4 regions of the Acetonema longum DSM 6540 genome follow, and region 1 is predicted to be linked to each of the others. Evidence: riboswitches for the same ligand, from Rfam matches in the RefSeq annotation. Region 1 holds a riboswitch; each other region holds the start of a gene.

Region 1 (8,669 bases):
TTGATTTGTCCGTGTGGCAGCAAATAAAGCACTGCCGCACGAAGCAACCATCAGAATGAGTATTCCGCGGTCATGTAATAGGTTCTTCCCTGTTGTGGATAGGCAACATTGCCCTTGTCAAAATGATCACTCTGTAAATAACGCATGAGCTGCTTAGGTCCCTGATTGGCGATATCATTAACACCGGTACTTAGTTTGAACTGCTTATCAAAGCTATATTTCATACCGATATTAAATATTCCCATTGGCTCATAGTACGCAGCCGTACCGGCATTATTAAGCCAGCTTAGTTTGTCCGTCCAGTTGTATTCGCCAAAGACGCTGAGTTTATCGCCGGGGAACCGATAATCCAGCCTGGCGTTGGCCGCCCACTCCGGTGTCCAGGGGAAAGGCTGTCCCTGCCATGCAGCATTGCTCGTATTATCATAAGCCTTAAACCCTTTGGTAATCAAGGAGTCCTGCCAGGTCGTGCTTAAAGTAAAATCAAATTGTTGCCAATGCATCTCATTGCTGAGCTCAAAACCCTGAATCTCGCCGGCGCCATAGTTCGTGTACCAGGTCGCGCCGGTCAAGGGATTAAAGGCGGTGGTCATCAGATTTTCTGACTTGCGATTAAAATAAGTCAAGGTAGTGTCGTTGTCCACGCCGAACAGCTGGCCGTTTCGATTGACGGATACATCCCAATTCTTACCGTGCTCCGCAAAAACTTCCGGACTCCATGAAGCTTCGCCTTTGCCTCTATTGCCCCTATACCATCTGCTCTGAAGGTTGACACCGTCGCCAAACACCTCATACCAGCTTGGCAGTCTGTGATAGGTGCCATAGGTGGCCCAAGTCGTCCACTGATCATTCCATTTTTTCTTAAGGCCAAGGTTATAGCTGTACAGCCAGCCTTCCCCTTCCATGACATCAATACCGATATTCGATTTTTGCGCCCGCACCAGCGGCGTAAAAGCCAAGCTGCCTCTGTCGTCCAGTTTCATAGTATCCTGAACTTGGAAATAGTAATTGCTCATATCGTATTCCGGCAGGAACAAATGCTCATAGCCTTTCCATTCTGGATCAGAATACTGGTCGGCTGAAAAATTTACCTTCATAGTTTCCTTGCTGGCGGTGGTCAGAAATTCCAGTAGGTGACTTTCACCCATCTTCCAGGTGCCGTCAACGGAAGCGCTATAGGAATCATTGCGAAAGGTATTGGTGCCAAGGACGAAACCCCGGTTGCCGGTCTCATATTTGGTCCATAACGTTTGCTTGTCCTGATGTACCGTGCCCAGCTTCCAGCCCCATTCCACATTGCCGGTCTCTTGCCGGTGGCCGAAGGACAGCTCGGTCTTTTCCGTATCCACCGTGCCGTTGCGTATGGCCTGTTGCTCATCATTAAAGGAATCCGGCCAGTATTGTTTCGGCAAATCCGCCAGATAGGAGTCGACGGTTTGCGGCGTATGGGTCGAATTATTGATATAGTTGAGCTTGACAAACCAGTTGTCATCCTGCCATTTGGCGAGGATATCGTTGTTTTCATAACCATTATTCTGACGCCAACGGTTTCGTGGATAGGTTGGACTGTCATTAGCATAAGTAGTATAGAGTTTATAATACTTAAAGTCACCTGTGGCCTCTTCCCGATTCATCGCGAAAAGCAGACTGCCGTCACCCATCGGAGCCGTTGTTTCCAGGTTGAATTTCTGCCCGCCAAATGAGCGCAGGCCATAGCTGACCTTGCCGCCAGTTTTGTCCGGCTTTTTCGTGACAATGTTGATCGCGCCGCCCATGGCCGCGCCGGCGAAGCGGGCCGGGATGTAGCCGCGGTAGACTTCGATCCGCTCGACATTGTCGATGTTGAGGTTTTCGAGGTTAACGGCCTGTTCGCTGCCGGTATTCACTAAAACGCCATCCACGTAGATATTGACCTGGCTGGCCGAAGAGCCGCGCACCCGCACCGTTGTGTAGTGGCCGGCGCCGCCGGAGAGCTTGTCGATATGGATGCCCGGCACCGTCTGCAGCAGATCGCCCAGCGTCTTGTGCTCACCCTCGTATTGGGGTAGTTCAATTACGGATACCGTACCCGGAGACAGCTTTTTCTCCCAGTCCGGGCGATCCGCTTCAACGACCAGCGGGGCCCAGGTAAACCCGTCAAAATCTCCCTGCTGCAGCGCACCGGCTGCCTCTGGACTGTTCGTGCCGCCTACCGCGGGGTTTTCATCAGCGTTTGCGGTGTCAGCATTACTACTAGCACGGTTGGCTGCATTCGGCTGCTGCGGTGGAGCATTACCCTCAGGCAAATTGCTGGTTGTCTCTTTGCCGGCAGCAGCATCTGCAGCCGTGATACCCGCGGTGTTTACAGTGTCCGTAAACAAGCTTCGATCGGCAGCATTCACTGCTTCCGATTTTTTGGCTTTGGACGGGCCGCCCCAGCCCCAGGCGATGCCACCGTTGATCTGCCAGTCGGTATCGACCTTGCCGCCGAAGGATCTGTTGACCTCCAGCCAGCCGTCACTGCTGCCGCTCAACTTGAAACTGCTACCCAGTGTCACATCATACCAGGTGTCCTTGCCGGCCAGGGTATCCACCTTTTGCGAGGCCAACACATTCTGGGCAGTGTCTGGATTCGCGCTGTTCTGCATGGCATAGAACATGGCGTTGCCGCCGTCCATGAAGTCATGGTTAGCCGACAGCTTGAGATACGCTTCACCTTTGTGCTCGCCCTGCCCATAGCTTTTACCGATGGACAGTCCGGCGCGGCCAAGCAGCATATCCATTTTATCTTGTTGATAGCGAAGACCGTTGTCCAGACGGAAGTCGAAGGAGCGCATCACACCGTAGGAAAGGCCGACTTGCGGTTCCATAAACCAGCCGCTCCCTTTATCGATCCGCAGGCCGTAACGGGCGCCGATGCCGTAGGTTTGGGCGATAAAATCCTTCTTGTAGCTGTCACCGAAGGAATCGGTATAGGTATTGGCATTATCGATGGTGCTCCAGCGCACAGTGGTATCCAAATAGTGTCCTTTGTCGCCTACCCAGAGCATGTATGCGCCGAGCCCGTCGCTGTCCAAATCGCCTCTGCCGCTGTTGTAATCCGCGCCGCCGGCATTCTGAGCGCTGAAATCGGCGCCGGAGGTCATCTTGCTGAAGAACAGCCCGGTATAGAGCTTGCCGCCGAGCAGTTCCCGGTCCCGCAGCTTGTCGTAGCCGACCTGAATGCCGCTGTAGGTCTGGCCGAAAGTGGAATCCTGAATACCGTCATAGGTATATTTCCCCCGCCAGGTATTGACCCACACGCCTTCCCGCCGATCGAAATCGTCCTTGGCTATGCTGCGGTTGACGAACCGCCGGTCGTCGCCGCGCTTCCAGAACAGGCCGTCCTCAATCCGCCACAGGTTGCGCGTCGAGAGGGCCGCGTTGGCGGCGGAGTAAGCCCCCTGGGATAAATATCCTTGGCGCTTGGCACTCCAGTAGACGGAATAGCTTCTGTTATATTCATTTCCGCTTCCATCATCTAACAATTCAGTTGTAATGATATATTTGTTCAATGCTCCGTCTACTTGATTGATTGCTTCTCCTGCTACAACAAATTTATCCATATTCGCAGTATCAGAATTAGAAATTTCAAATACACCAGTAACTTGACCTTCCAGCAATGCCGCCGTCTGATTTGCCCAAGAGAAAGTACTGTCATTACCTGCCCCAAAATCCTTGTTCATAATATATTCAATATTAATATGTACTGTCGGATATGATTCCTGATTAATAACTGTCGGATTATTCAATACGATAGTTTCACCAGCACCAACATAACCGCCAGTTGACGGGTCATAAGTTCTGGTTCCTAGATTGATACGGAAATTAATGTTGCCTTCAAAATTTCCATTGTTTATTTTTAGGATGCGAGCAGTGCTGCTTGCAGTGGCTACAGACCATGGGTCATAACCGTTTGCTTCAGTATAACTATTTGCGGCACTGTATTTATAAGCAAAATCAATCGTCGAACCCGACAGCATGGTTAAGGCATTCACATTAACCGTTCCGTTACGATCCAAAGGCCGCCAAAGGCCGCCATTGTCAATCGTAATATTCGCATTATATTGGGCTTGTCCTATAGCTTTGCCCTGATTAGCGATAGCATAGGTGGTATAAATCTGCTCATTTTCGCTGATAGCTTTAACTTTCCACGGGCCACCGCTGCCCCAGTTTGTGTAATTAGCCGTTTCTCCAACTAATTCTAAAGCAGCATAACATGACACTGTATAAAAAGGATGAAGTATAAATGCGAACGAACATACCTTAAGGGCGTTGGCCATGCGTTTTTTACAATGCTTTCTGCTCAAAAAAATCCTTCCTCCTAAACGGTAAAGAAGGGGCGGAGTTTCCGCCCCTTGCATTAGAGCTTAATATTTTTTAGCAGTATACGCTTTAACAAATGCTTCAAAATCTTCCGGTTTCACGCCAGCGCGGGAAACCAGCAGCGGATGTACAAAACCCCGCACCGATTTGATGGAAGCAGGCGCAGTCCCTGCTTTTAGGCGGCGCGTAATGGCTGGCATCGCCAACGCAATCGCGTTGAATGTCGGACTGCCGGCAGCACCCCATTCAGATGCCGTACCCGCCGAAACTGCACTTGTACCGGAAGCAATACCATCTACATCATAGATGCCAAGATTGTCCCCCAGCATGCCCCAAACTTTGCTAATGTCATCAGCAGGCAACAACGCCCACAAATAGCCAAAAACGTTTGAAATATTAGCATTATTCGTGAGTAGCTGCGCAACATTCGACAATAGTGCATCTCCGGTCAAATCACCTATTTCAGCTACCCACAAACGACCGGAAAAAGCAAAAGATCCATTATAGGAACCAGTCAAAATATAGGCAGTGCCATCGGAAAGAATCGCCAGCGAACGGATATCGAATTTGTCGTCATTAGCAGTAGTTTCCGAAGAATTGGCTGGACGGACAAGATTGGTTACCGCAAGGTTTGCGGGAGTCACTCTTTGAATGCGGGATGCCTGATTCCATACAATGGGGGTGCTATTCCATTGCGGCCCGCCCAGAGCGGCTGCATAAAGATTGCCACCGTAAAGCTGAAGCTCGAAAACATTCGGCGCTAGGGTTGCATCCGGTCCATCGACTACACTAGCTAAATTAGAAGCGCTGAGTTTAACGATAATGCTATTGAAATAAGTGTAATCACTGGGATCAGAACTGCCAGGAGGCGAAACCGCATATTGCTGAGCTACGGCGTAAATATAATCGACCGATGATTCGGTATTGAACACCGTATCTACGCTATAAGCTGAAGCGCCTGATCCTGTTGCGGTAAGTTGATAATAATCGGAAGCTAGCGTCAGGGTTTCCGCAGCGCCGCTCACACCATGCACAAGTTTGAACACTCTGCCGGCAGAATAGTCAGCACCAAAGAGCGTACCCGCGTTAGCACCATCTGGGGAGTTGATGCTGTAAATATTAAGTAGGTCTGTATTATCGCTGTATTGATAGGGCGTTGTTAAATTAGGCGCTACTGTCTGCGTCCAATTGCTGGGATCATATACGGACAGATAGCAGAAAATCTGCACAAAGCTTGAATCATAGCGCCTTTCTACTATCAATACCCTAGTACCGATGCTGCTGCCGCCATTGAAATAAAAAGCGATAGGGTCAGTAGTGGCAAGGTTCGCACCCGAGCCACTGACAACGGCCGGCGTAGAGCCGGATGAGGAAATTAATCTGACACGGCCGGCTGCAGGACTTATGCCAAAATTGTAAAACGTTGCGATTACCGTTGACACACTAAACACCTCTTTCTATTTTTATTTTCTTACCTTGCGACCTTCAACAGCCTGTCGGCTGCTGAGGACTTTTCCTTATTGTCCATTGGAAAATCCCCCACCTCCCTGGTACGAATTCCTATTGCAGCCTGCCCGGACATCCTTATCACGTCCGGCCAAGACGAACAGGCTCAATTGTGCTGTCCCCGTTGCTGCTTATTGTTTTATTTTCGCTATCACATGGACGGTAATGTCAATACCGTCGTCGAGACTACAACGCCTGCGCCGATGATAGTGGTGCGTCAATTGCGTTCTGTAATAAAAAAACTCCCTTTTAGGGAGTAGGGTTACGCTAGCCCAGCAGAATCCGGCCTTGGTCTTTGCGTAATCTCCTCCCCATACCTCGTGGGTAAAACGGCGATTGCTGGATAAGGCAGTTCTCCTGGCTCCGGTTCATAGCAATCCCGCGCCTTCCCAAAGCCAAAGGCTCCAGTGGCATACTGCGAAATCACTCCCCGTTACAGTGGCGGGACCGCGCCGGTTTTTCACCGGTCTTCCCTATTAAGCCCCGTAGGGCGCCTATCCCAACGATATTCATTTATCATCACTTTCTCATGATATGCGATATACGACGCAGATAGAATAAAAGCGTCGACGATTCCGTCCGGCGGAACAATCGACGCTTTATCTTTTACTAAAGCTGCCTGCTGTCAGTGCCGGGTCAAGAATCCCCCTTAGGCTGTCGGGTAGAAAAACTCACCTTAACCAGTCTCCAGTCATATCCCAGCTCATAGCTGTCTTACGCCTGCGAGTGTTCTTAATCCCAGACCTGTTCATCGCAGGCTGTACGGATACTAAAAATCAGGCAGTACTCTGACTTAGGGTCATTGCCATATTCCTCCCTGGCAGGCTTGCAGAAATATGGCTCTCCTTCAAAGCTGCAAGGCAGTGCCGGAATCACACCGGACTGCCCTTTTAATCCGGCCTGACGCCGGATGCCTGAATTAGTAAATACTAGCGACCAGCGCGTTCGTTCGATTTCTTCCTGAGTTGGCGTCATCCTGGTCCGAGCTGCCTTCAGGGATGATTTCGATATATTTCGTTGATCAGCTTATTTCGCCTTTCACGACCATCTCTAAAATAGTATCGGCAATGGCGACATCATCCAATTGCTTGTTGGCCAGCACGGGAGCAATCTTCCGTTCAGTCGCTTCCGGATTGATCGCCAGGGCCCGGCTGTTCAGCCATTGATCATCCGGGATAAGCAGGTTTTTCGCTTTGAGCAGTTGGGAGAGCCGCTCCTCATACTCGGCTTTGAGCGCGGCCGCTACCCGCGTTTTGTCCACATAGGTCAGATCATCTGATTTAAATACAGCCAACATGCCGGCCCGAATCACGGCATCACCCTCGGCTTTGTCGAGCATGCCCTTTTCGATGGCGGCATAAAGCAGACTGTTGTATTCACTGAAATAGCGGAAATCGTCCCGGTACAGGGCCGCTTCCACGCCGAACAGCATATAATCATAGCCGGCGAGGGGCTTGGCCGATTGCCGGTCATCGCCGATATAAAGCTGCGAATTCTTTACCAGCAGCTTTTCCGGGTTAAATTTGCCGGCCTGGGCGCCAATGACGGCAAAGTAGCCGCTTTGCAGCGAGACTCCCCCCAAATCGTCCGTACCGGCGTATTCATTATGGTACACCAGGCGGACCTCCTTGTCGCCGCTGTCCAGGAGGTCCTGCAGCGCGCCGGCCACACTGCCCACCACTTTGAGAGCGGCAGACAGCTGGCCGATGGTCAGTTGTCCGGCAATGCTGTTGGCCAGGTTGAGGAAGGCGGAAAAATAATCTTTGCTGACATAGGCCAGCAAAGCGGCGCTGATCGACACATTGCCGCCGCGATAGGGCACCAGGTTGGTCAGGGAGTAATTAAGCTGCACCCCTTTTCCCAGAGAGTTTTCATTCAGATTCAAGGCCAACGGGCCGGCCACGTTGGGCAGCTGTTGAGCGGCGCTGGCGCCGAACTGCAGGCTGACGACCGAGGAAACCACTGGCACAGCCTTGCGAAAGAGCTTCCGGTCATCTTTCAGGAACATTTCGGCCAGGCGCAGGCGAAAATAGTGCTGCCCTTCCCGGAATACAAGCTTTTCCGCATCGGAGACCACCGGCGTAAAAACATAATGTTTGGCTTCTTGTACAAACAAATTGGCGAACCAGTCAACCAAGCTCATAGAATTCCCCTCCTGCCGCCTGATAGCAAAGCTGTTTTCCCTCGCCGGCCATATTTACAGCCTTTCCTCCCTGGTCAGCTTACTTCCCGCTTCTGCCCGGCCAATCCCTACAGGCCGAACTGGCCGGTTTCCAGCCACTCCATATTCAACAGCGACCAGAAATCCGTGGCCAGCTTATTCAGCACATAGGCATAGGGCAGCCAGCCGTATCCATCTTCGCCCCAGGCGCTGCCCCAGGAGTTGCGGATCAGGAGCGCCCCGCGGGTTTCCTGGTCATAGCGGTTATTTTTGATGATCTTGGCATCGTCATAGCCAACGGCAGTAATAGCATGACCCCACTGGGCCTGCTCGTCCGGACCGGGGTAGGGAATGCCGCCGGGCAGGTCTGTCTTGTCGAAGGAGGCGAAGCCGTAAAAACCGAACATGGCCGGCACGCCGGCAGTCAGATATTTTTTCACGCTGCACAGCACATCGGCGGTTGAGACATTCGTACCTACAGCGTCATGGCAAAAGTACTGCAGAGCCTCATAGTTGTCGGCTACCGCATAGACAAAAGAGGTGGGCTCCCGGTCAAAGGCCGGGTCCCGGTCGGTATAGGGCCAGTAGTTTTCCGGCGGTACGCCGCACAAGGCCAGGGCGCCCATAGTATCCCTGATGTAGGAGCCGGTGTCGCCGG
Region 2 (8,669 bases), on a different contig from region 1:
CGAATATAAAAGCCGGGGATTATGATCATAGTACGTCGGAGCGACTCATTGAGTTTTTAAAACTATATCCGGTCGATTTAATGGTCGGAATCATGAAAGATATCAAAAACAGTTATAGCGGCGTATACGAATACGCCCTGGAAAATGAAGCTTTTGTCGAAGCCTATTTTGCGGCGTATCGTTCAATCAGGTGATAGGGATGGAAACGTTTGATACACAAGCGCAAAAACTTTATATAAGATCCTATGAACTGGTTCAGGATTTTTTGAGGGCAGCCAGGCAGAACAAGTCTCAGGGGCCTTCTCAGGTTCACATTCCGGCAGATTTTGCAGCCGAGTTTTTCCGCCTTGTCGACAAAGTAAATCTGGGTCTGATGGAAGATAAGGACAACTTCTACGGGTATTTTCTGTTTCAAATGTCCAAGGAAATCCGTTTTGATATCAGCAGCCCCACCGGGGTAAATTTTAAAGCTGCGAAATATGTGATCTATTTTAATCCTGTCATTTTTCTGACTCTTACTCTCAAACAAATGGAAACAACCATTAAGCATGAAATCCTCCATGTCGTATCCCTGCATTTAATCCGGGCCAAAGAACTGCGGGGCAGTTGCAGCGCCTTAGCGATGAATATCGCCATGGATATCACCATCAATACCTACTTGGATTACCTGCCGCCCTATGCTACTACTTTAGAATGGGTCAATTTAAATTACGGATTAAAGCTGCTGCCGTTCGAGACCTTTGAATACTATGCGGCAAAGGTCCAAACCGCTCTGGACCTGCTGGAGGAAGCGGGAGAGGCAACTGAAGACCCCGGCAAAAATCAACCGGCCGAAACCGCCTATGATCCTGAAAAAACCCATGATATTTGGCAAAGGTCCGACCCGGTGGATGAACAAACCCTCCGGGGATTTACCGAAAAAGTGATTGATGCTTCACAAAAAGGCAGTATTCCAGCCTATTTGGAAAGCCTGATATCTTCTTTAAAAAGCAGCAAGGCTGACTTGTCCTGGAATTTGTATCTTCAGAGGTTAATGGGATCGGTGACCAGCAATCCCAAGAAAACGGTTACCCGAAGAAATCGCCGGCAGCCTGACCGCTTGGATTTGCGCGGTGAACTGAAGAGCTATAAAGCCAAAATCGCCGTTGCGCTTGACATCAGCGGCAGCATTAGTGACGAGGAATTTAACCAGGCAGTAAAAGAAGTCCTCAGCATTGTAAAAAACTACAATCACGAAATTTTGATGATAGAATGCGACAGCGAAATCAGACGTGTATATACACTTAAATCCGTCAAGGATATAAAATCCAGAAGCAAAATACGGGGCAGCACCCGGTTTACCCCGGTTTTTGAATTTGCCAACACCAAGAAGCTCAATTTACTAGTGTATTTCACCGACGGCAAAGGAGAAGATGAGCTTCGCGTCAAACCGAAGGGATATAAAACTCTATGGGTTATTTCCGGCAAAGGTGACCGGCTTTCATTAAAAGAAGCCTATGGCGTGGTTAAAAAACTCGATCCGATTGAAATAAAAACGAATGAATGGGATATGATTCAGGTGGAAAAAGGCGGCTATTCAATGAATCATCAGGAGAAAATAGGTATGTAATCTACAAAGTAACGGGCGTATTGCTAATATGCTTCATTGGAAGCTTTACAAATAAAGAGGACTCCTGCCAAACTGCCGAACTTTTGTGTAATACGGCCATAAGGAGAAATTTGCTTGACTCCAGAATATCCGGTATAGTAAGATAATTTTAAATTGCATATTCGAAATTCTCTTATCGAGAGTGGTCGAGGGACTGGCCCGATGACGCCCGGCAACCGGCAGCAATGCAGTGGTGCTAATTCCAGCAGGATTATATCCTGGAAGATGAGAGGAAGGGATGCGCTGACCCCCTTTCTCCAGGGGGTCTTTTTTATGGCAAAAAACAGAGGAGCGCGGTATGCCGATTAAGGCCTCCAGCTACCCTGCAGCAATTATTAGATGAAAAGGAGTTTTCGATGGAGACTGAAGCCATTATCATTATGGACGGAACTCCCCCTGTCCTATCCTGTCAATCCGAAATCACCCAGATAGCAATTCTGGCCAATCATCCGTTCAGCAATCAGGAAATTCAAGCTGTTTTCCAAACGGTGGCTGATCATCAGATCGCTTTACAGCGAATTAACTTGCAAAAGAACCAAATAGTATTTTCTATACCATCTGCAATGACTGGCGCTATTCTGTCTTTACTCCCTAAATTGGAATATCACATAACAACCATCAGTCGTTGCGCGACAATCAATATCTCCGGCGGACAAGTGGACGATGTGCCAAAAATCACAGCAAACATTTTAAAAATGCTGCATTCCATGAGTATCCCGCTTCTCCAATTGAACACTTCCCAAACCTTTATATCGATTTTGATTGAACAATGTCATCTGACAAAGGCAAAAGGCGCTATCGAGGCGCATTGTACCTTTTCGGAAGATCATGGTTGAAACAGTGAAAATAATTGTTCCAGCCTGTCATACCCTTAACTTCAACGCATCAGGAGAACTGTCCTTGATGTTCCTGATTCTCTGTTTAGCTTGTCGTATTTTTGTCATAAACAGGATGTATAATGACTTTGTGAAAGTTTACCAAAGCTTTCTACTAAACAAAAGCTGGAGGTATACCTTATGGTCAGACTGAGAAAATTAGTTTTAGCTGCTTTTTTAGCAGCAAGTCTTAGTGCGGTAAATGTATATGCAAGCAGCGCCGTACCCGCACAGGAACCTGAAACTCAAGAAGCGCAGTCCGAACAGCAGGGACAGGTTAAACTTTTTAAAGCTACATATTCCGAAAATAACAGTGAAGCCTCTATTCCTCAAATAGACGGAATGAAAGATACTGCTCTGCAGGATACAATTAATAATACTCTGAAGATATCCATAATACCACCGAACACTTCTTTAAAAGGTGATTTTGAAGTAACCTTTTATAGCCCAAAACTACTAGGTATTCACTTTCAAGGCGTAACTTCATCCTCCGAAGGCTCCCAACCAAGTAATATTGATAAAACCGTACATATCGATCTAACGACCGGAAAACTATATAAACTTGAAGATCTTTTCAAACCAGTTGATTTTGAAAGGACAATTAAAAAAATCTGCTTAACTAATGACAGCAAACTGCGAATTACGAATACATCCCCATCAATTCAATGGACCTATGAAGATTTTTCCGAAACATGGAATAAAGAAACTGGTTCCTTTGTTCTGCTTAGTGATTCCATAATAGTTTATTCAGTGCAGCCGGAAGGGCTGCGCGGATATAAGATTCCATACGCTGAATTGAAGAGCGTTATTAACCGCAATGGAGCTTTATGGAAGATCCTGCAGGAAGGCACGGTAAACATTAGCTAATCGCTTACAGTGGGGGCTGTCTCTATAGCGGAGGCAGCCCCCACTGTATAATCTTACTTTTTACAGCCGGGCTAACCATCCCTGGATTTCTGGCAAGCTGCTGTTTCAGCCAGCGAAGGAGCAACGCCTGCCATTTCATTCAGGACGGTCTGCCGGATGATACAGCAGCGATCTTCGGCCTGCACTTGTGGCCCGACCGGGCGTTAACATTTTCCTCCGGTAGACCTGTCGGATATCTCAAACATTAAAGGTAAATGATGCATTAACTTTGATCTATAAACAACAATAACAGTGCAAAGCCCTGGACAATAAAGGCTTGACTTTGAACTCGCCTGTATGATATTTTAAATAAAGGTGTAAAAATTAATAGAAAGTTGTCGTTATAAGACCGTGTTTACATGGTCTGTAGCGTAGATGGAATGGGGTTAAACTCCCCGCGCAACCGGCACTGTAAGCGTGAGGCCATACCAAAGCAGCAAAATTTTGCTGTATGGACGAAAGTCCGCCACTGTGAATGCGTTTTATCGCAGCATGGGAAGGTAGGATATGGACGCAGGAAGCAAATGCTTCCCTAACGCAAGTCAGGAGACTTACATCTTTCTTTGTGTACACATGCAGGGTAAATGCATGTGCTGTGCATGCAAAACGGGTATGCCAGTTTTGGGAACAAAATTGGCGTATCTGTTTTTTTATTTAACATGAAAGGAGTGATGGGGTATGCTTAAGCGACAACTGCTGAAGCGGCTTCTTCAAATCGGCATCGTGCTTCTGGGTATTAGCTTCTTAAGTTTTCTGCTCATTTATCTGGCGCCTGGCGATCCGGTGCGGGCCATGTTTGCCGTCACCGGCAATATTCCTCCAGAAGAAATATTGGAAGATATGCGTGAACAAATGGGGCTGAACCGTCCGTTTCTGGTGCAGTATGTAAATTGGCTGATGAACTGCCTGCACGGAGACTTTGGCACTTCTTATTCCCAGGGCAAGCCGGTGTCTCAAATGCTGGCGGTGCGGGTTCTTCCCACATTGCAGCTGGCGTTTTTATCCCTGGTGATGATGATGGTGATGGCGATACCGGCAGGCGTACTATCGGCCTTACATCAAAACCGATTTTTGGACTACTTTATACGGGGAGTTACCTTCTTTGGCATCTCTTTGCCGAACTTCTGGGCAGGACTGCTGCTCATCTATTTTGTGGCGCTTAAGCTGGGATTGCTGCCGGTCGTTTCCACCGGCATGGGACTTCAAAAGATGATTCTGCCGGCCTTTACCCTGGCCTTTGCCATGGCAGGAAAATATGCGCGTCAGGTTCGCGCGGCCATTTTAGAGGAAATGAGCCAGGACTATGTCTATGGAGCCTTGGCAAGAGGACTATCGGAAGCGGTTGTACTGTGGCGGCACATCATCCCCAATGCAATGCTGCCGCTCTTAACGCTGCTGGGTCTGTCCTTAGGTTCGCTGCTCGGCGGCACAGCGGTTGTCGAAGTCATTTTTTCCTACCCGGCGCTGGGCAGCCTGGCCATTAATGCCATTACGTCAATGGACTACCCATTGATTCAAGGATATGTCTTGTGGATTGCCCTGATTTATATGATCGTTAATCTGGCAGTGGATGTTTCTTACGGTTTTCTGGACCCACGCCTCAAGAAGGGAGTATAACCGGCGATGGCGCGGAGCAGATATCAATTTTACATATTTCTAGCCTTTGTGTTATGCATCGTGGCAGTGGCGGTGTTTGCGCCGCAGATTGCCACCCATGATCCGGGACAGGCTGTGTTGACGGCAGCCAACAAACCGCCAAGCAGCGATCACTGGTTTGGAACCGATCGTATGGGGCGGGATTTGTTCTCGCGGGTTATTTATGGTACTCGCACCTCGCTGGCTTCCACTTTGGTCTTAGTGCTAAGCATCTTTACCGTAGGCGGCGGACTCGGGGTTTTGTCCGGGTACATAGGCGGCAAGACCGATACTGTAATCATGCGTGCTTCCGATATGATGGTATCCTTCCCGGGTATGGCGCTTGCCATCGCAATGGCCGGCATCATGGGGCCGAGCATCACCAATGCCGTAATCGCCATCACTATCGTTAGCTGGACCAAGTACGCAAGATTGGCCCGCAGCCTGGTACTAAAAACCAAACATCAGGATTATATTTTAGCTGCCATTATGTCCGGTTCCCGCACGCGGTATATCCTTTGGCGATATATGCTGCCTTCGGTTTTGCCCACCTTAGCCATTGCGGCCGCCACCGATATGGGGGGAATGATGCTGGAGCTTGCCGCCTTCTCGTTCCTGGGTCTGGGCGCACAGTCCACCTCTATTGAGTGGGGATATATGCTCAATGAAGGGCGGGCCTACCTGGAAGCGGCGCCCTGGCTGATGATTTTTCCCGGGCTTGCCATTTTCATTACCGTGGTGGCGTTCAACCTCTTAGGGGACAGCTTGCGGGATATTCTTGACCCGAAGGAGCAAACCAATATTTTCCAGAAAAAAAGGAGAGTAACAACATGAACAAGCAAATCAAAATTGCAGCATTGCTGCTGGTTGTCTGCATCCTGGCTGTCACATTAACGGGCTGCGGCGGCAGTTCACAGCAGGTATCCGCCGAAAATCATCTGAAGTTTGGCTGCTACAATTATTCAGATTCCTTCGATCCGGCAAATAATGAGAATTCCAGTTGGGTCGCGATGCGGTTTGCCGTCACTGAGAGTCTTTTCCGCTTTTCCTCCAAGGTGGTAGCCGAGCCCAATCTGTGCGACAGTTATAAGGCTTCGGACGATTACACCGTCTGGACATTGCATATCCGCAAGGGCGTTAAGTTCTCCAACGGCAACGATGTTACCGCTACCGCCGTCAAGGAGTCTATTGAACGTCTGTACAAAAATACCGATGCCGCCCAGGGCGGCAAAGGCAACTCCAAGCCGAAGGGTTACTTGATTTACAATTCCATTACGGCAGATGACGCAGCCGGAACGGTAACCATCGTGTGCAGTAAGCCTACCTCTAATATTCCCGGCATTCTGTCTCACCCCTATTTCGCCATTATTGATGCGTCTGTGGCCGACCGGGAAATTATCGGGACAGGGCCATATAAGGTGGACAATTTTAAAGCCGGCGTCAGCGTGGAGATGTCCCGCAACCCTCATTACTGGAATGGAGCTGCTCCTTATGAAAAGGTTACGGTTATGTTTATTGACGATAGTTCCACCAAAGCCATGGCCCTGAAGAGCGGCGATGTGGATCTGGTCGAGAACATTACCACCGCCAGCGATTTGAAGGCGCTTTCCGGTGACAATGCCTACTATGTCTCCACTGCGGCAGGCGTGCGTACCGCCAACGCCTATATGAATTTCCGCGGGGTGCTGAAAAATGATGCCTTGCGTCAGGCCATTATGATGGCATTGGATAAACAAACTATGTGCGATATCACGACGGCAGGCATGTACAAACCGGGTATCTCGGTATTGCCTTCCTCCCTGGCATATAATTATGACCAGCTGACCAACCCGTTCCCCTTCAACAAACAGGCGGCTATCGCCCTATTGGACAAGGCCGGCATTGTGGACACAGACGGTGACGGCTGGCGGGAACTTGACGGAAAAATGATCAATCTGGATCATGTTGCCTTTACCAGCCGCAATCTGAACGATTTCGCCGAGGCTGTCGCCCTCCAGCTGGCCGAAATCGGCATTAAGGTAACGGTCAATATCCGGGCTTATGACACTGCCCTGGCCCTGTTAAAGGCAGGAGAGTTCGACCTGTGGACATGCAATACGCTTACCATGGGTGTAGGTGACCCCCAAGCCTTCTTAGGTAACTGGTACTCCGGCAATTCCGGCGGTTTCGGTTATTATTCCAATCCCAAGTATGACGCTATCTTTGAGCAGTTGATGGTAGAGATGGACAAAGATCGCCGGGTGGAGCTCATTACCCAGCTGCAGCAGATTCTGATTGACGATGCCGCTACAATCGCCTACGGCTACTATAACAGCCGGATGTTCAGCCGGGCCAGCAAGGTTTCAGGGGCAGATATTGCCACTATCGACTATTATTGGCTGACCACCGACATCAAGCCTGCAAGGTGATGCTATGATGCTTCAATTCCGTAATATATCGGTTGCCTATGGGGATGGAGAGCCATCCCTTACAGACTTTACACTGGATGTAGCGGAAGGAGAGATTGTCGCTTTGGTCGGGGAAAGCGGCAGCGGCAAAACTACCGCCATCCGGACGGCAATTGGGCTCTTACCCGGCGACGGCGAAGTCGTCAACGGGGATATTCTGTTTAACGGAAACTCTCTGCTCACGTTATCGCCCAACGAATGGCGGGCTTTACGCGGCAGGCAAATATCGATGATTTTTCAGGATTCGGGGGCTATGCTCAACCCCATCCGCCGGATTGGAAGCCAGTTTGTTGAATACATTTGTACCCACCGGTCTGTACAGAAGAAGGAGGCCTGGGAGATGGGACGGGTGATGCTGGAGCATATGGGGCTGCCCCATAGCGAAACCATCATGAATTCCTATATTTTTCAGCTTTCCGGCGGGATGCGCCAGCGGGTCGGCATCGCTATGGCGATGGTTTTTCAGCCGCAGCTTCTTTTGGCTGATGAGCCCACCAGCGCGCTGGATGTTACAACCCAATCGCAAATTATCCGGCAGATGCTGGAGCTTCGCGAGAAATATGGCGCTGCGATTCTGCTGGTAACCCATAACCTTGGTGTGGCTGCCTATATGGCAGACCGCATCATTGTCATGAAGGATGGCTGCATCGTTGACCAGGGAACCCGGGAGGAACTTTTGCATCAGCCGGCTGCCGCTTATACCCGGGATCTGCTGGATGCCGTCCCGTCCATGAGGGGGAAACGCTATGTCTGAATTTATTTTGGAGGGGAAAGGACTGACCCAGCGCTACAAAACCGATACCGGTTGCATTCTCACCGCTTGCCGCGCTGTGGATGTCAGGCTGCGCAAGGGAGAAACACTGGGGATCGTGGGCGAAAGCGGCTGCGGCAAAAGTACACTGCTGCGGATTTTGGCACAATTGGAGCGCCCTGCGGAAGGCCAGTTGTTTTTCAATGGCACAGAGATCACTTTTCTCAAAGGTGAATCATTGCGCCGCCATCGCTGCCATATCCAAATGGTATTTCAGGATCCGGCCGCCAGTTTTTTTCCGCGCATGAAGGCCGGCGAAGCCATTACCGAACCCCTCCGCAATTTTCGCAGGCTTTCCCGGCAAGAAACGAGGGACAAGCAGGACGAGTTGTTGGAATTGGTGGGCT
Region 3 (8,669 bases), on a different contig from region 1:
GCGAAAAAAAATATGATTTTATTGAAGTCATGGCCTGTCCCGGCGGCTGTATCTGCGGCGCCGGGCAGCCGGTTGCCGGACGGGAAGGGAGAAATAAAAGGAGCGTGGGGCTGTATGAGGCCGATCGAATGAGCAGCATCAAACGCTCGGAAGAAAATCCGATCATCATGGCGCTTTATGACGGGCTGCTGAAAGGCAACATACACAGGCTGCTCCATGTGGATTATGTTAGAAAGGCGTGACAATATGATCAAGGTCAGCGTTTGCATAGGCAGCGCCTGTCATATCAAAGGCTCCTATAATGTGCTGAATTCCCTGCAGCAATTGCGCGAAGAATACGGGCTGGCGGACCAGGTTGAGATTAACGCGATTTTTTGCCTGAATCATTGCACAGAAGCAGTATCTGTACAAATCGATGACGGTGCGGTCCATAGTGTTTCCGGATCAACGGCGCGGGACTTTTTTATCAAAAATATTTTGCCTTACGCTAGTCCATGAGAAAGAAATAGCTGTTGATCAAAGAGGTCTTTACAATTTCTCATAATGCGGTATAATGATAATGAATATCATTATCATTATACCAAGGAGGGATTACCGTGAAGAAAGTAACAATTATCTATTGGAGCGGTACAGGCAACACGGAAATGATGGCGCAAGCCGTAAAAGAAGGAGCGGAGCAGGGCAATACAGTAAAACTGCTAAGAGTGGAAGACGCGACCCAACAGGATGTGGCGGCAGCGGATGCCGTAGCCTTTGGCTGCCCCTCCATGGGGTCAGAGATGCTGGAAGAAGGGTACATGGAACCATTTGTAGCTTCCTTGCAGGATGTGGATTTTTCCGGTAAGACCGTAGCCTTATTCGGATCCTATGATTGGGGCGACGGGCAGTGGATGCGGGAATGGGCCGACCGTATGAAGGGGTACGGCGCCAATGTAATCGGCGAGGGGCTGACCATACAGCTTACGCCGGATGCAGACGGGCTGCAGGAATGCAAAGCTTTAGGGGCAACACTGGGTAAGTAACCGGCACACTGGCTGAATGGTTATACTAGTGCCGCTTGCGCCACAAACGCCGGGAGAGTGGAAGATATGTCAATTTGGGTAAAGGCGGATTCGCAGCAGGTATATATTAACATAAGCGGTGATGTTTTTACGGAACATATCGAACTTTTACAAAGCAGCCTGCTGGAGCACCTGTATTATGGTTACAGGCGGATTGTTCTCAATATGAACGATGTGAGGAATTTTGACCATAATGGCCTTGCTATGTTGCGCTTTGTTCGCGAGCGGTTTGCCAAATACGGCGGTGTGATCATTTTGGAAGATGCCAAAGGGCATGTTGGCGAATTTTAAAAGAAAATATTATGTTAAAAACAGATGCCTCAAGGCATCTGTTTTTCATTTTAAGGCGCAGAGTGTGTTCTTTACCCGCTTTTGCCTTGACAATATCCTCCCCGGGGGGATATTATGGAGCTGGAGGAGGGATACCTTTTATGCAAAATCATACACATGCTCATCAGAAACAAGTTACAAACAGACTGTCGAGAATTGAAGGACACGTTCGATCAATTAAGCAGATGGCTGCTGAAGGCCGTGACTGCCCTGAAATATTACTTCAGATTGCAGCGGCTCGAAAAGCTCTAGACAATGCTGCGAAACTCATATTGAAAGATCATCTTGAACACTGTCTTATTCATGCGGTCAATGAGGGCAAACAAGAAAAGTTTCTTAAAGATTTACAAGAGGCGATTGACCACTATATTAAGTAAATAGGAGGGGGGATAATGAAGGCTTTTCTGATAGTTGCGGCTTTGATGGCTATTCCATCCGTAGCCTTGGCTCACTCTGGTACATTATTTAAGATAGCAGTAAATTATATTCCAATAATATTAGCTGCCGTTCCCATGCTGTTGAAGCTATTTTCCAAGCTGGTTTCAAAAATATATTCTTTTTTCATGGAAGAACATAAATAAAAGTAAAAACAAGACAACCGCGCTCGACAGTAAGCAACACCTATGCTAAAATTTAAAATAGCAACGAAAATGCAAGAAAAGACAAAAAAATAATTTGGTGCAGGTGCCTTTCGGGGCTTAATAGGGAAGACCGGTTAAAGGCCGGCGCGGTCCCGCCACTGTAATGGGGAGCAAAGCCATGATATGCCACTGGAGCGTAAGTTCCGGGAAGGTATGGCAAGAGCCACGATCCAGAGCCAGGAGAACTGCCTGCATGACAATCACCGTTTGACCTGCGACAGACAGGGAGGGAATTTATCGAAATAATCTCGGCTTTTTAATCGGAATATTTCGTAGATAGATTATTCTAAAATGGGACCTCCCCCTGTTGCTGCAGGGAGGGTCTCATTTTTTAATTTCATGGCCGCCGCTTAAATTGACGCAGGACAATTCTGCCGCACTTACTAAGGAGCTGATTATGGGTAAGCAAATCAAAATTTTAATCGTTGACGATAATGCAGATATTCGTGATATTGTTTCTATTTTACTAAGCGATATGAACTATACAGTGCTTAAAGCAGAGGATAGCGCTGCCGCCATGAAGCTGCTGCTGTTAAATCCCAATATCGATCTCATAATTCTCGATATTATGCTGCCGGATCAATCCGGCTTTGATGTGTGCCGGGAAATGCGCCAAAAGACAATGGCACCTATTTTGTTTCTAACCGCAAAAGCCCATATCGCCGATAAGAAATATGGGTTTGATTGTGGTGGAGATGATTATTTATTAAAGCCGTTTTCTTCCATAGAGTTGTCGGCAAGGGTACAGGCGCTGTTGCGCCGCTACGCCGTATATCAGGGGAAAAGCGCGAATCAGGCTAACGAATATATCAAGATACGGGAGCTGCTGGTACATCCGACAGCAGGTGAAGTATCGGTCGCAGGGATTGATATTTTGCTGCGCCACATAGAATATCAATTATTGGTTTTATTGGCCAAGAACCGGGATCAAGTATTTTCTGTTCAAACTATTTACGAAACAATTTGGCAGGAACCATTTATGCCGGCATCCAGTAATACTGTTATGGTGCATATCAAAAATTTACGGCAGAAGATTGAAAAAGATCCGCAGAATCCGAAATATATTGTTACGGTTTGGGGGAAAGGATATAAACTTATTTAAACAATCGGTCTATATGCAGCTGAATGTTAAGTTGATTCTGTGCCTCATGATTTCTTTCTTCGTGTCTGTTTTGCTTTTTCTCTGCTTACAGGCCGGTGCAGGCATATGGATCGAAAAAAGGCTTAGGCAGCCGCAGTTTGTAAAAGAACAGTTGCAAGAGGAGGTATCCCGGCTGCAGGCTTATATTCTGGAAGAGAATGTATCTGTTTTGGATTTTCACAAGTTAAACAAATGGGTGGCCTCAAGGAAGATTACCATGATTTCCATGTATCAGAACGGCAGGCTTATCTATGACTCCAACGCGAGCGGCCTCGGGGCGGAGCCGCCCCCGGGTGATGCGCTCTATCCGCTTCATTTTCATGATGCGGATGTGATGGTCAGTATCACTTCTTTTCTGAAACATCGCTATGAAGATATTGCTACATATATGAATCTGGTAATATTTTTTTTCGTATTTTTATTGATCATGTTATCTTTCGTTCGTCAAAAGACCTTGTATATTCACCGTTTGGATCATGAAATAAAATTGATGCAGGGCGGAAACCTGGATTTCCCCATCACCGTAAAGGGCAATGATGAGCTTGGTTCACTGGCGCGGGATATTGATAACATGCGGCGCTCCCTGCTTCTGCAGAACCAACGGCAGGAGCGCCTGGAAACGGTTAACCGCAATTTTGCCACAGCAATATCTCATGATGTCCGCACCCCGCTTTCCGCTTTAATCGGTTATCTGGAAATTATGATTCAGAAAAAAAATCTCAGTGACGAGCAAAGGCGTCAGTATTTGCATACCTGTCAGGAAAAGGCCTGGCAATTAAAAAAGCTGACTGACAATATGTTTGAGTATCTGGTTACTGCGTCTGATGATGACGCTGCCGGATTGAACACGAATATTGATCATAGTTTGCTGGAGCATCTTATTTATGATGGTGTTCTGCTCCTTGATTTTCATGGTTTTATTACCGAATTTACCAAGCCTGAAAATATACACTATAGTATCAGTTTTCCGATTGACAGCCTGCAACGAATTTTTGACAATATTTTTTCAAATCTTATTAAATATGCTGATCCGGCAAAAGTGGTATCAATTTCCGCCTTTATTGATCATACTTCACTGTATATCAGCTTCAGCAATACTGTCCGCGCTGCTGCCAGTCAGACAGCAAGTACCGGTCTGGGGTTAAAAACCAGTAAAAGCCTGCTGGCGCAAAACGGGGGCAGCCTGGTCATTGCGCAGGATGAAGCTGTATATACCCTGACGATCGAATTGCCCGTCAACTGATTGAACCGGTTGCTGATTGCAATAGTTCTTAAATAATCTGAAATATAGACATCATCCATTGCCTTATGCCAGTCGTAACGCTATATTTAATCAATAGGGGGAGATAAGCATGAAAAAGATTTTATTGTTAAGTTTGGTGCTTATTCTTGTTTTTATTGCGGGATGCGCATCGCCTAAAAATCCAGAAAAGATAATAAAAGACGAGATTACAATTTCCGCGGGAGTGAATTTGGTGGCTGGCGGCTATGACCCGACCGCGGGTTATGGCGTCTGGGCGCCGGATATCTTTCACAGCCATTTGTTGCAGGTGAAAGCGAACAACCAATTGGAAAACGATTTAGCCACATCTTATGAGGTTAGTCCGGATGGCTTAATTTACACGTTTAAAATACGAACCGACGCCAAATTTGCGGACGGGCACCCTCTGACCTCTGATGATGTGGTCTTTACTTTCACGACGGCAAAAAGTAAAGCCTCTGCGGCTGACCTGACTATGCTGGATTCCATTGAAGCATTGGACGAGCATACGGTTGTTTTTCATTTAAAGTATCCCTGGTCGACTTTTGTCTTCCACCTGAGTGAAGTCGGAATTGTGCCTAAGCATGCCTATCATAGCAATTACGGCGATCATCCGGTAGGATCCGGCGCCTGGAAAGTCGTGGAGTTTGCCAAAGAGCAGCAGCTGATTCTCATGCCCAATGAGCACTATTACGGGATAAAGCCGAAGTTTAAAAAAGTAACGATTTTAAAACTGGATGAAGATGCTGCCCTGGCGGCTGCCAAATCGGGGCAGCTGGATTTGGTGCTGATTGAATCTGAGTTTGCCAAGACGGACGTTGCCGGGATGAAGCTTTACAGGATGGCGGCGATGGATGCCTTGACAGTTAATTTGCCTACGATTCCGGAAATGACTGACGCCGCCGGGAAAAAAGCCGGCAATACGGTGACGGGCGATCCTGCCATCCGTAAAGCGCTGAATATCGGGATCGACCGACAAACCATTATCGATAACGCGTTGAGCGGTTTTGGCCAGGTGGCTTACGGCGCGGCGCCGGCGCTTCCCTGGAGCAATGGCGATACGTTTCAGGACAATCGGGTGGAAGAAGCGAAAAAGCTGTTGGAAGCAGCGGGCTGGAAAGACGCTGACGGCGACGGCGTTCGCGAAAAGAACGGGCTCAGGGCGGAATTTGTGATTACCGGCCGCAGCAATGATCAGGCCCGCTATAATACTGTCGTTGCTCTTGCGGAAGATGCGAAAAAGCTGGGGATAAAAATTATACCGAAATCCGCGCCATGGTCAGAATGCCGGGAAGCGAGAAACATACCCACTTGCTGGGTTTTTGGACAGCCCAATCCGATCGAGTTTTACCGCTACTATGATTCTTCTCAAATCGGCAAGGCTGTGATTGGCAATCCCGCATCCTATGCAAACCCGGAAGTTGACGCCGTTGTCAAAAAGGCCTTGACGGCCAAGAACATGGAAGAAGCGAACCGGTATTGGCAGGAAGGCCAGACGCTTGCGCAAAGGGATGTGCCGTATTTGTGGATTGCTCGTCCTGACGTGACTTATCTGATAAGGGAAGGGCTGCAGCTTCCCTCCCTGAAAAAACTGCCGACGCGTGGTCAGGGGATTTCGATCGTTGAAAACATGAACGAATGGTTTTGGGAATAACATCCTGAAATAGGCTGAAAGTGGAGTGAGGTTATGAACAAAGGCTGGAATGTTTTTTGGATGATTGTTCTGGTTTTGCCAATGCTGGTCAGCTGCGGCAGGGTGGAACCAGTACAGAACGAAAAAGAAGAAGTGACGATATCGGTTGGCGATTTAGCGCTTTCGCAAAAATATGATCCCATTGCCGGCTATGGCGTCTGGTTTCCGCCGCTTTTTCACAGCTCGTTGGTGAAAGTCAATCATCACAATCAAATCGAAAGTGATTTGGCCGAAAAATATGAAGTCAGTTCTGACGGGCTGGAATATACTTTTTATCTGCGCAAAGGGGTAAAATTTTCTGACGGCAGCCCTTTGAAAGCTTCCGATATCATTTTTACTTTCCGGAAAGCGCAAGCCACTCCATCCTCCGCTGATACGTCAATGATCGAAAAAACGACGGTCATTGACGACAACACCGTTGTGTTCCGGTTAACCAGGCCATGGTCCATGTTTCCGTACAATGTAAGCGAGATCGGCATTGTCCCGGAAAAAAGCTACGATGAAAACTATATCAAGAATCCCATCGGCAGCGGCCCCTGGAAAATGGTTCATTTCGAAAGGGAACAACAACTCATTATTGAAGCGAATGAGCATTATTATGGTCCTAAGCCCAAGCTGAAAAGAGTGACGATTATTAAGCTGGATGAAGATGCGGCCCTGGCAGCCGCCCAGTCGGGCAAGCTGGATCTGCTGTGGATTAACGCCGAGTATGGCAAGCATAAGGTTGCCGGTATGCGCTTGGCCGAGATACCGACCATTTCCGGCCTGGTATTTAATCTCCCCACAACGCCGGAATATACGGATGAAAAAGGATTTGTCCGCGGAAACCGCGTTACGGCAGATCCGGCAATCCGCAAAGCTTTAAACATCGGCATTGACCGCAAGCGGATTATTGAAAATGCATTCAATGGCTTTGGCACTGTAGCGACCGGATTTTCGCCGAAATTGCCGTGGGCCAACCCGGAGGCGCTTTTCAGTGATAACCGCCGGGAAGAGGCCAACCAAATTTTAGCGGAGGCCGGCTGGCTAGATGCCGACGGTGATGGGATCCGCGAAAAAGACGGTATCAAGGCCGAATTTGTCATTACAGGCCGCAGCAGTGATCTTGAGGTGTATAATCTAGCCGTGGCGGCCGCCGAAGACGCTAAGCAATTAGGCATTCATATTATTGCCAAAAGCGAGGCCAAATCGGAAGCGCTTAAAAATGCTCCCAGAATACCGACAGGCTGGATCATCGGCCGCTACACGCCTTTGGAATTCTATCGCTATTATGAATCCAACCAAATTGGCGCTGCCGGCTATGGCAATCCGGCAGGCTATAGAAATCCGGCTTCCGATGAATATGCGGCAAAAGCGCTGCGGGCGCTTTCCCAAGAGGAAGCGAACCGGAATTGGCGTTTGGCTCAATGGGACGGGAAAAATGGCGTTCTTAACGACTATCCCTACTGGTGGATCGCTTACAGCAGCATGGTTTTTTTTGTCCGCGACGGGTTGGACCTGGGCGAACAAGGCGCTCCCCACCGTACTCAGGGAGCAATGGTGCTGAGTAATTTGCACGAATGGGAGTGGAAGTAGAAAAGAGAAATTCAGTATGCCTGTTCATGAGGATGGGGGAACGGGGATAAGGAGCCCGCAAGCTATCCTCATAAACAGGTTTTATTTTGATAATAGAGCTATGGCGTTTACAGACATTGCGTAGAAAGGAGAATCCGGGTGAATAAAGGGTTGACTGACTATTTGAGCAGTACGCTGGTGAGAATGATTACCCTGCTTATCGCTGTGAGTTTGATTAGTTTCATTCTGGTTGTTTCTTCGCCAATCGATCCTGTTGATGCGTATTTAGGAGACATCAATGTATCGGAAGAGCAAAGGGAGAACATTGCCGAATACTGGGGCCTTAACAAATCGCCGGTTGAGCGTTATATAATCTGGATAGGCCATATTTTTCAGGGAGACATGGGGGAATCGATTACCTACCGTCAGCCGGTACTGAAGATTATCGGCGAGCGCTTTCAGGCGTCTCTTGCGTTGATGGGGCTTGCCTGGGTGCTTTCCGGCGTTTTGGGCTTTGCACTGGGAGTTATCGCCGGGGCGAATAAAGACAGCTGGCTGGACCGGGGCATCAAGACTTTTTGCTTGATTTTGGCATCAACGCCTGTGTTTTGGCTGGGCTTGCTGATGCTGATGGTTTTTGCCATTCAGCTGCAGTGGTTTCCATTGGGGCTGGGGGCCCCGATTGGTAAATTGTCATATGAGATTACCTGGGCAGACCGGCTTTATCATTTGATTTTACCCGCAGTCACTTTGAGCGTTACCGGCGTTGCCGGGATTGCGCTCCACACCCGCCAAAAATTAATCGATGTTCTCAAGAGCGAATATATCCTTTTCGCCAAAGCCCGCGGGGAAAAGCCCCGGGAGATCATTTGGCGCCATGGGCTGCGCAATATCGCCCTGCCGGGCATTACTCTGCAATTTGCATCCATTAGTGAACTGTTTGGCGGTTCGATTTTGGCCGAGAAGGTTTTCTCTTATCCCGGCCTGG
Region 4 (5,848 bases), on a different contig from region 1:
CGCCGCGGCAATGCGCACAATGGTGTGTTCGGCATTTTGCAGCATCCGTTTGGCCTTATCCACCCGCATCCGCGTCAGGAAGTCCACAAAATTGCAGCCTTTTTCCTGCTTAAACAGCCGGCTGAAATAAAAAGGGCTCAAATGAACAAGCTTGGCTACTTCCTCCAGGGAAACATTGCGCTGGCAGTTTTGCCGGATATATTCAGAGGCCCTGTTGACCAGGCGCACATTCATGCTGTTGCGGTTCTCCAGCATATTGTCCAGGAACCGGTCGAGAGAGTCCAACATCCAGTAATGCATTTGCTCTCCGCTGGAACAGCGGGTCAGCTGGTTGATGCGGTCCACATTCAGGAGAGTGAGTTGTTCCAGATTGGCGCCTCCTTCTACCGCCGACCGGGACAAAACGATCAGCAGCTCCAGCATGCAGGCCTTGACGGCTTCCATGCCGGCCTGGCTGGCCAACAGTTCCTTCAGCAGCTGCCGCAGGGCTTCCTTGGCCTGCTTGCGGTCGCCGCAGCGGACTTTGTCCATCATCACCCGTTCATAATGAAAGGGATAATAAAACGGTCCTGTCTCCGGATGCGGTACATCGTCCACATGAATGATCTGGTTGTCACCGAGAAAAAAACGCTGCCGCTGGGCATGAACAGCTTCCAGATAGGATTTGTGCATGTGCCGCAGATCCTGATACCAGCGGCCAATGCCAATGGTGATGCTGATGCCCTGGTTCCTGGATACGGCGTCACGGATCTGCGCCGCAACCGGCAGCACCGCTTCTTTGCCCAGGTCCGGCGAAGCCGGCATCATGCTGCTCAACAGTACGATGACACTGTCGCTGCCAAAGGGTGTCACCAGGGCGCTGCCGCCGGTGACGGCCACAATCTGCCGGAACACATTCTGTTTGATCAGCTGCTTTCGTAATTCGGATTCCCGGTGGCTAACCTGGTAGAAGTTGTCAATATCCACAGCCATGACCACACCGGCATCGGCCTTGAGCCCCAAAAACGCCGCCCGCTCTTTAAGATGGGGCAAATCCTGAATTTCCCGGAAAACCAGATCATAGACAAAAGACATCTGAATCACCGGCAGCGCTTCTTGCAAACTATGGCGCAGACGGGCTTCCTCCTGCCGTTTCTGCCGGATCTCTTGCACTTTGGCCGCTGTGGCCTGCAAAGTGCGTACCAGATCAGCAGGTTTGAGCGGTTTCAAGAGATAATCCATCGCGCCGAAAGCCAAGGCCTGTTTGGCATAGCTGAATTCGTCAAAGGCGGTCAGCATGATAATCATCGTATCCGGCAGGATGGCCCGGATGTTTTTGGCGGCTTCCAGGCCATTGATTTCCGGCATGCGGACATCCATCAGAATGATATCCGGCGCCTGCTCCGATGCGATCTGCACGGCATCGGCCCCATCGCCGGTTTCACCGACAATCTGAATATCAGGACAGTGTTTTCCCACAATAAAGCGCAGCGCCTGCCGTTCCAGCTGCTCATCTTCAGCGATCATCAAGCTGTACATTCTGTTTCTCTCCTCTGATTTTTAGGAAGGGTAGGGAAGCTGAATATAGATTCGTGTCCCCTCACCGACTTTACTTTCCATGTTAAGGCCGTACTTGCTGCCAAAAAAGTGCTGAATGCGTTTATGGACATTGATAATGCCCAGACCGGTGGTCTGTCCTTTGGTAACCGGCCGTTTTTCGGCCCGGAAGATAGAATAGATGCGTTCCGGCGGCACACCTACGCCGGTGTCGACTACCGCCAGGACCACCCGGTCTCCGTCCAGCCTTCCGGTAATTTGCACCATGCCGCCATCCCGCTTAGGCTCCAGGCCGTGCAAAATAGAATTTTCTACCAACGGCTGCAGCGTCAGGGCCGGAATCAGCGTTTCCATCAGAGACGGGGTAATATCAATATCGGTTTTGATCCGGTCGCCGAACCGCACGCTTTGAATGGTGAAATAATCCCGCACCGATTTCACTTCTTCCTCCACGGTGCGCAATTGATCCATATCCCGCAGGTTGTTGCGCAGCATGTCGGCCAGGGCGTAAACTACTTCCTGGGTCCGCGGCGCTTCTTCAAGCAGCGCCAGCCTGGCGATGGTATTTAAAGTGTTAAACAAAAAATGCGGGTTCACCTGGGACTGCAACGCTTTTAATTCCGCGGCCCGCAGTAAATTCTCCAGGTCGGCTTTAGCCTTGATTTCAGTCACTAACTGTTGCTGCCTGATATTGGCTATGCCCATTTCCACCACATAGTTAGCCAGGAGGTGAATCAGGTCGGCTGAAGCTTTAAGCCGGTTTTCCGGCAAAACCTCAGCCAAATCCAAATATTCTGACAAAATGGCCGGTTCCAATCCCAGCGGTACCAGGCGCCGGAGCATTTCGGCCCTGGGCTCGTACCCCTCCTGGGGCAGGATCACCTGGCCGGCGAGAACGGCTCCCACATATTCGTTCTGAACAATGATCGGCGCCGCCAGGTCGGTCAGGGCGCCGCTGTGGCAATGATAGACATAGGGACGCTGCTGTTTCGCTGCTTTCCGCCCGCCCCGGTCGTCGCAATCCATGCAGCGGGCCAATCCTTCGGGATAGGACCGGATATAGTTGCATAACCTGGTAAAATTACTGGGCGTGGTTACCGGTGACCCGTTCACATCCACAATTACTGCCGCCAGGCCTGTGGCGTCCGCAAACCTATCTTGAATTTCCTGCAGCACCTGCATGTTGACGATATCGCTCAAGGCAAATCCTTGGAGATTGTGCACCCTACTTCCCCCTTGCACAATAATGCAGCATCAGAAATAAAATGAAAAAATTTTCTGTTTATTCATAGGGAAGTATTTGCTAAACCTACAGTTATTTCCTGCTAATGGCAAAAAATCACCATTCCGCCGCAATTATTTTCTATGCTGGTTAAACGGCTGCTGTCGCTGGCGGGACCGCAGCCGATAATTCAAAATCATCCAGCCGGGCGGTATGGAAAATAGCATAGACCATATTTTTCAGGATGGACACCATCAGGACGGCGCCGGTTCCTTCGCCCAGCGCCATATCGGCGCGAATTGGCACGTCCTCGGCCCGGATATTACCCAACAGCAGCGCATAGGCCATACCCGGCTCTTTGGACAAATGGGAAGGAATGGCGAATTTCTCTGTTTCCCGCTGCATCCTGGCAGCGCAGACATAGGCTACGGCCGTGATAAAGCCGTCGATCACAAACGGGGTTTTAACCCGGGCGCATTCGACCATGGCAGCGCAAATGGCGACAATGTCAAAGCCGCCGACGCAACGCAAAATATCTTCTACTGTTTTCATGGTCTCCCGGTGCCGCTCCACCCCTTTGGCCACGACCAGGCGTTTACGTTTCAGGGTCTCTTCATTTCCCGGACTTGCGCCATAACCCACGACAAATTCAGGCAGGATACCGCTTAAGGCATGAAGGACCGCCGCGGAAGTAGTGGTATTACCGATGCCCATTTCCCCGAATGACAGCAGGTTATAGCCCTGCTCCACCGAGCTGCGAACCATTTCCCGGCCTGTTTCCCAGGCTTGCCGGAATTCCCCCGGGCTCATCGCTTCCTGTTGCATAAAATTCTTTGTACCTAAGGCCACTTTGCGATTGATGCCGGCCGCCTCCTGATGCTTGGTGCCGACGTCCACCACCGTATAGGGAATGCCGCTGCCGCTGCAGAAACAGCTGATAGTGGCCCTTCCGTCAACCATATTTTGCGCCTGCAGATAGGTAATTTCCGCCGGATAGTTGACCACTCCCTCGGTTACCACCCCATTGTCGGCGGCAAAAATCAAATGATGGGGTCTTACTTCCCGCTCCAGACCGCCCCATGCCAGCAGTACCTTTCGGAGGTATTTCTCCAGCAGGCCCAGGCTGCCCGGCGGCTTGGCCGCACCGTTAATCAATTGGTCAACCGCTTGTTCGTAGTCCATATCCATCCCCCTTTTTGGTATTGCTCGCAAAAAAACCCAGCCAAAAAGGCTAGGTTTTTCTTTGATTTCCCATCCTTCTGGCATCGCCCTGACGCGGGGACAAATGACAGCCAAAACAGGCAGGTCTCCTGGCTACGGTTCTGCGAAACCTTTGCGCCTCCCGGCGACCAGCCGGCATGGGCAAAGGCTCCTCCCCGATTACAGTGGCGCGACCGCGGCGTTCCAGGACACTTTAGCATCCTGCCGCCTTCCCTATTCTCCTCTCTGGCGAGAGGCACCTGTTTGGTGGCACTGATTCAATTACAGTTAGGGTTCTGCAGGGAATGGCATTATCCTGCGGCAAAAGAAAACACAACAAAATTCTGATAGGATCGGTAAAAAAAGTAACACCCTTTCTAAACAGTTTCCGTGGCGCTTGCCGGTTCAGCCCACAGCAATCCCATAATAGCCTGCATCTGACGTACCGACGCATCCATGGCCCCGGTGTTCTTTACCACATAATCGGCGGTTTGCCAGTTGTCAAACTCACCCTTGCCGGCAGCCTGCTCCACCTGGCGTTGAATATCCTCCAGTTTCGCATTTTGCGTCACTAAGCGCTGAATCACCGTGTTTTTGTCAACCAGAACAAAAATAGATTCCACCCGTCCTCCCAAAAGTTTCTTCAACTGTTCCAGGCCGACTAAGTCAATATCCACAATCGAAACCGGATGCTGGTTTACCTTTCGTAATACCTCATCCTTGCTCAACCCATAAAAGTTATTATCCCGGGTCACTTTTTCAATCAACTGCAGCTGTCCAAACTCTTCTTTTGAGACGAAATAGTAATCAGCCCCATGTACTTCATGTTGTTTTTTAGGCCTGGTGGTATGACTAACCATGACAGGAACACCCTGCTTTGACAGTTCCTTTACCAGAGAGGTTTTCCCGGAAGCAGGCGGCCCGATAATAGCGTATACCTTGTTCATTCTATCTTCCCCCTTCTTCGACTTATTTCCTGGAAATAGCCATACCTAAGTCAAGCTTATGCCTTTATTGTCATTATTCTCTAAATAAATTTTCATTCCTACCTGTCCGGCTATTTTTGTAAAATTATAAAGTCCGGCACAACAATCAATGGAAAAATAATACTCTTGATTTATTATAGACAGAATCATATAATGTCTATGTATTTATCAAACAAATGTAAGAGGTGTTTGAAATGAATGATGTATCCGATCTGTTTTGGCAGTCATCGCTGCAGGATATCAAAGCCGGTTACACCTATCAGTCCCATAGCGATGAGTTCATTTGTCTCATCTGCGGCCAAAAATTTCCCGATGGAGTCATATACTCCCACGAGTGCCAGTTATATGAAGCCAAAAAATATATAAAAATGCATATTGCCCAGTGTCATGGCTCGGTCTTTCATGTTCTCACCAGCCTGGACAAACAGTTAACCGGGTTGACGGAACACCAAAAAAGCCTGTTGGAGCTTTTTTACGCCGGCTATAGCGACGCTGAGGTGGCCAAAGCCGTAAATGCAGGCAGTACCTCCACCATCCGCAATCATCGCTTCAGTTTGCGGGAAAAACAAAAACAGGCCAAAATCTTTTTGGCGATTATGGAATTGCTGGGAGAACGGATGCCGAAAAAAGATGCCTTCATCGAAATCCCGCGCAGTTCGAAACAGGTCGACGAGCGGTTTGCTATTACCGGGCAGGAGTCTGACCACATTCTGGCGGCATACTTTAAGCAGGGACCCGATGGCCCCCTCGATAGATTCCCGCTGAAAGAGAAAAAGCGGGCAGCCATTCTGCGGCATCTCATAAACTATTTCGAGACCGGCAAAAACTATAGTGAAAAAGAAGTGAACGAGATCTTAAAACCCATCTACCACGATTACATTCTCCTGCGCCGGAATTTAATCGA

Evidence for each region. A riboswitch is a leader RNA that binds a small molecule or an ion and turns the genes downstream of it on or off. The one in region 1 is predicted to bind cobalamin.
Region 2: linked by a shared signal. The riboswitch ahead of nikB (nickel ABC transporter permease) and the one ahead of ALO_RS19570 (hypothetical protein) in region 1 are both predicted to bind cobalamin.
Region 3: linked by a shared signal. The riboswitch ahead of ALO_RS03780 (response regulator transcription factor) and the one ahead of ALO_RS19570 (hypothetical protein) in region 1 are both predicted to bind cobalamin.
Region 4: linked by a shared signal. The riboswitch ahead of ALO_RS06515 (nicotinate-nucleotide--dimethylbenzimidazole phosphoribosyltransferase) and the one ahead of ALO_RS19570 (hypothetical protein) in region 1 are both predicted to bind cobalamin.

What each region holds. Positions count from the first base shown of each region.
Region 1 covers NZ_AFGF01000269.1:50,857-59,525, reverse strand. Annotated here, with positions in the region: gene ALO_RS19575 (TonB-dependent receptor domain-containing protein) at 51-4,328, opposite strand; gene ALO_RS19570 (hypothetical protein) at 4,389-5,786, opposite strand; cobalamin riboswitch at 6,181-6,363, opposite strand; cobalamin riboswitch at 6,613-6,781, opposite strand; gene ALO_RS19560 (hypothetical protein) at 6,872-7,993, opposite strand; gene ALO_RS19555 (C1 family peptidase) at 8,101-8,669, opposite strand, start outside.
Region 2 covers NZ_AFGF01000085.1:38,651-47,319, forward strand. Annotated here, with positions in the region: gene ALO_RS10290 (ATP-binding protein) at 1-194, shown strand, start outside; gene ALO_RS10295 (vWA domain-containing protein) at 200-1,609, shown strand; SAM riboswitch class I at 1,779-1,880, shown strand; gene ALO_RS10300 (ACT domain-containing protein) at 2,005-2,484, shown strand; gene ALO_RS10305 (hypothetical protein) at 2,665-3,390, shown strand; cobalamin riboswitch at 3,748-4,002, shown strand; gene nikB (nickel ABC transporter permease) at 4,108-5,046, shown strand; gene nikC (nickel transporter permease) at 5,053-5,898, shown strand; gene ALO_RS10320 (ABC transporter substrate-binding protein) at 5,895-7,472, shown strand; gene ALO_RS10325 (ABC transporter ATP-binding protein) at 7,480-8,265, shown strand; gene ALO_RS10330 (oligopeptide/dipeptide ABC transporter ATP-binding protein) at 8,258-8,669, shown strand, end outside.
Region 3 covers NZ_AFGF01000025.1:14,112-22,780, forward strand. Annotated here, with positions in the region: gene ALO_RS03750 ([FeFe] hydrogenase, group A) at 1-242, shown strand, start outside; gene ALO_RS03755 ((2Fe-2S) ferredoxin domain-containing protein) at 247-498, shown strand; gene ALO_RS03760 (flavodoxin) at 597-1,022, shown strand; gene ALO_RS03765 (STAS domain-containing protein) at 1,089-1,352, shown strand; gene ALO_RS03770 (metal-sensing transcriptional repressor) at 1,493-1,768, shown strand; gene ALO_RS03775 (hypothetical protein) at 1,784-1,972, shown strand; cobalamin riboswitch at 2,057-2,239, shown strand; gene ALO_RS03780 (response regulator transcription factor) at 2,430-3,134, shown strand; gene ALO_RS03785 (HAMP domain-containing sensor histidine kinase) at 3,196-4,416, shown strand; gene ALO_RS03790 (ABC transporter substrate-binding protein) at 4,526-6,088, shown strand; gene ALO_RS03795 (ABC transporter substrate-binding protein) at 6,122-7,702, shown strand; gene ALO_RS03800 (ABC transporter permease) at 7,886-8,669, shown strand, end outside.
Region 4 covers NZ_AFGF01000050.1:123,028-128,875, forward strand. Annotated here, with positions in the region: gene ALO_RS06505 (response regulator transcription factor) at 1-1,518, opposite strand, end outside; gene ALO_RS06510 (sensor histidine kinase) at 1,540-2,760, opposite strand; gene ALO_RS06515 (nicotinate-nucleotide--dimethylbenzimidazole phosphoribosyltransferase) at 2,909-3,940, opposite strand; cobalamin riboswitch at 4,042-4,237, opposite strand; gene ALO_RS06520 (guanylate kinase) at 4,336-4,905, opposite strand; partial or broken gene ALO_RS06525 (DUF2087 domain-containing protein) at 5,139-5,848, shown strand, end outside.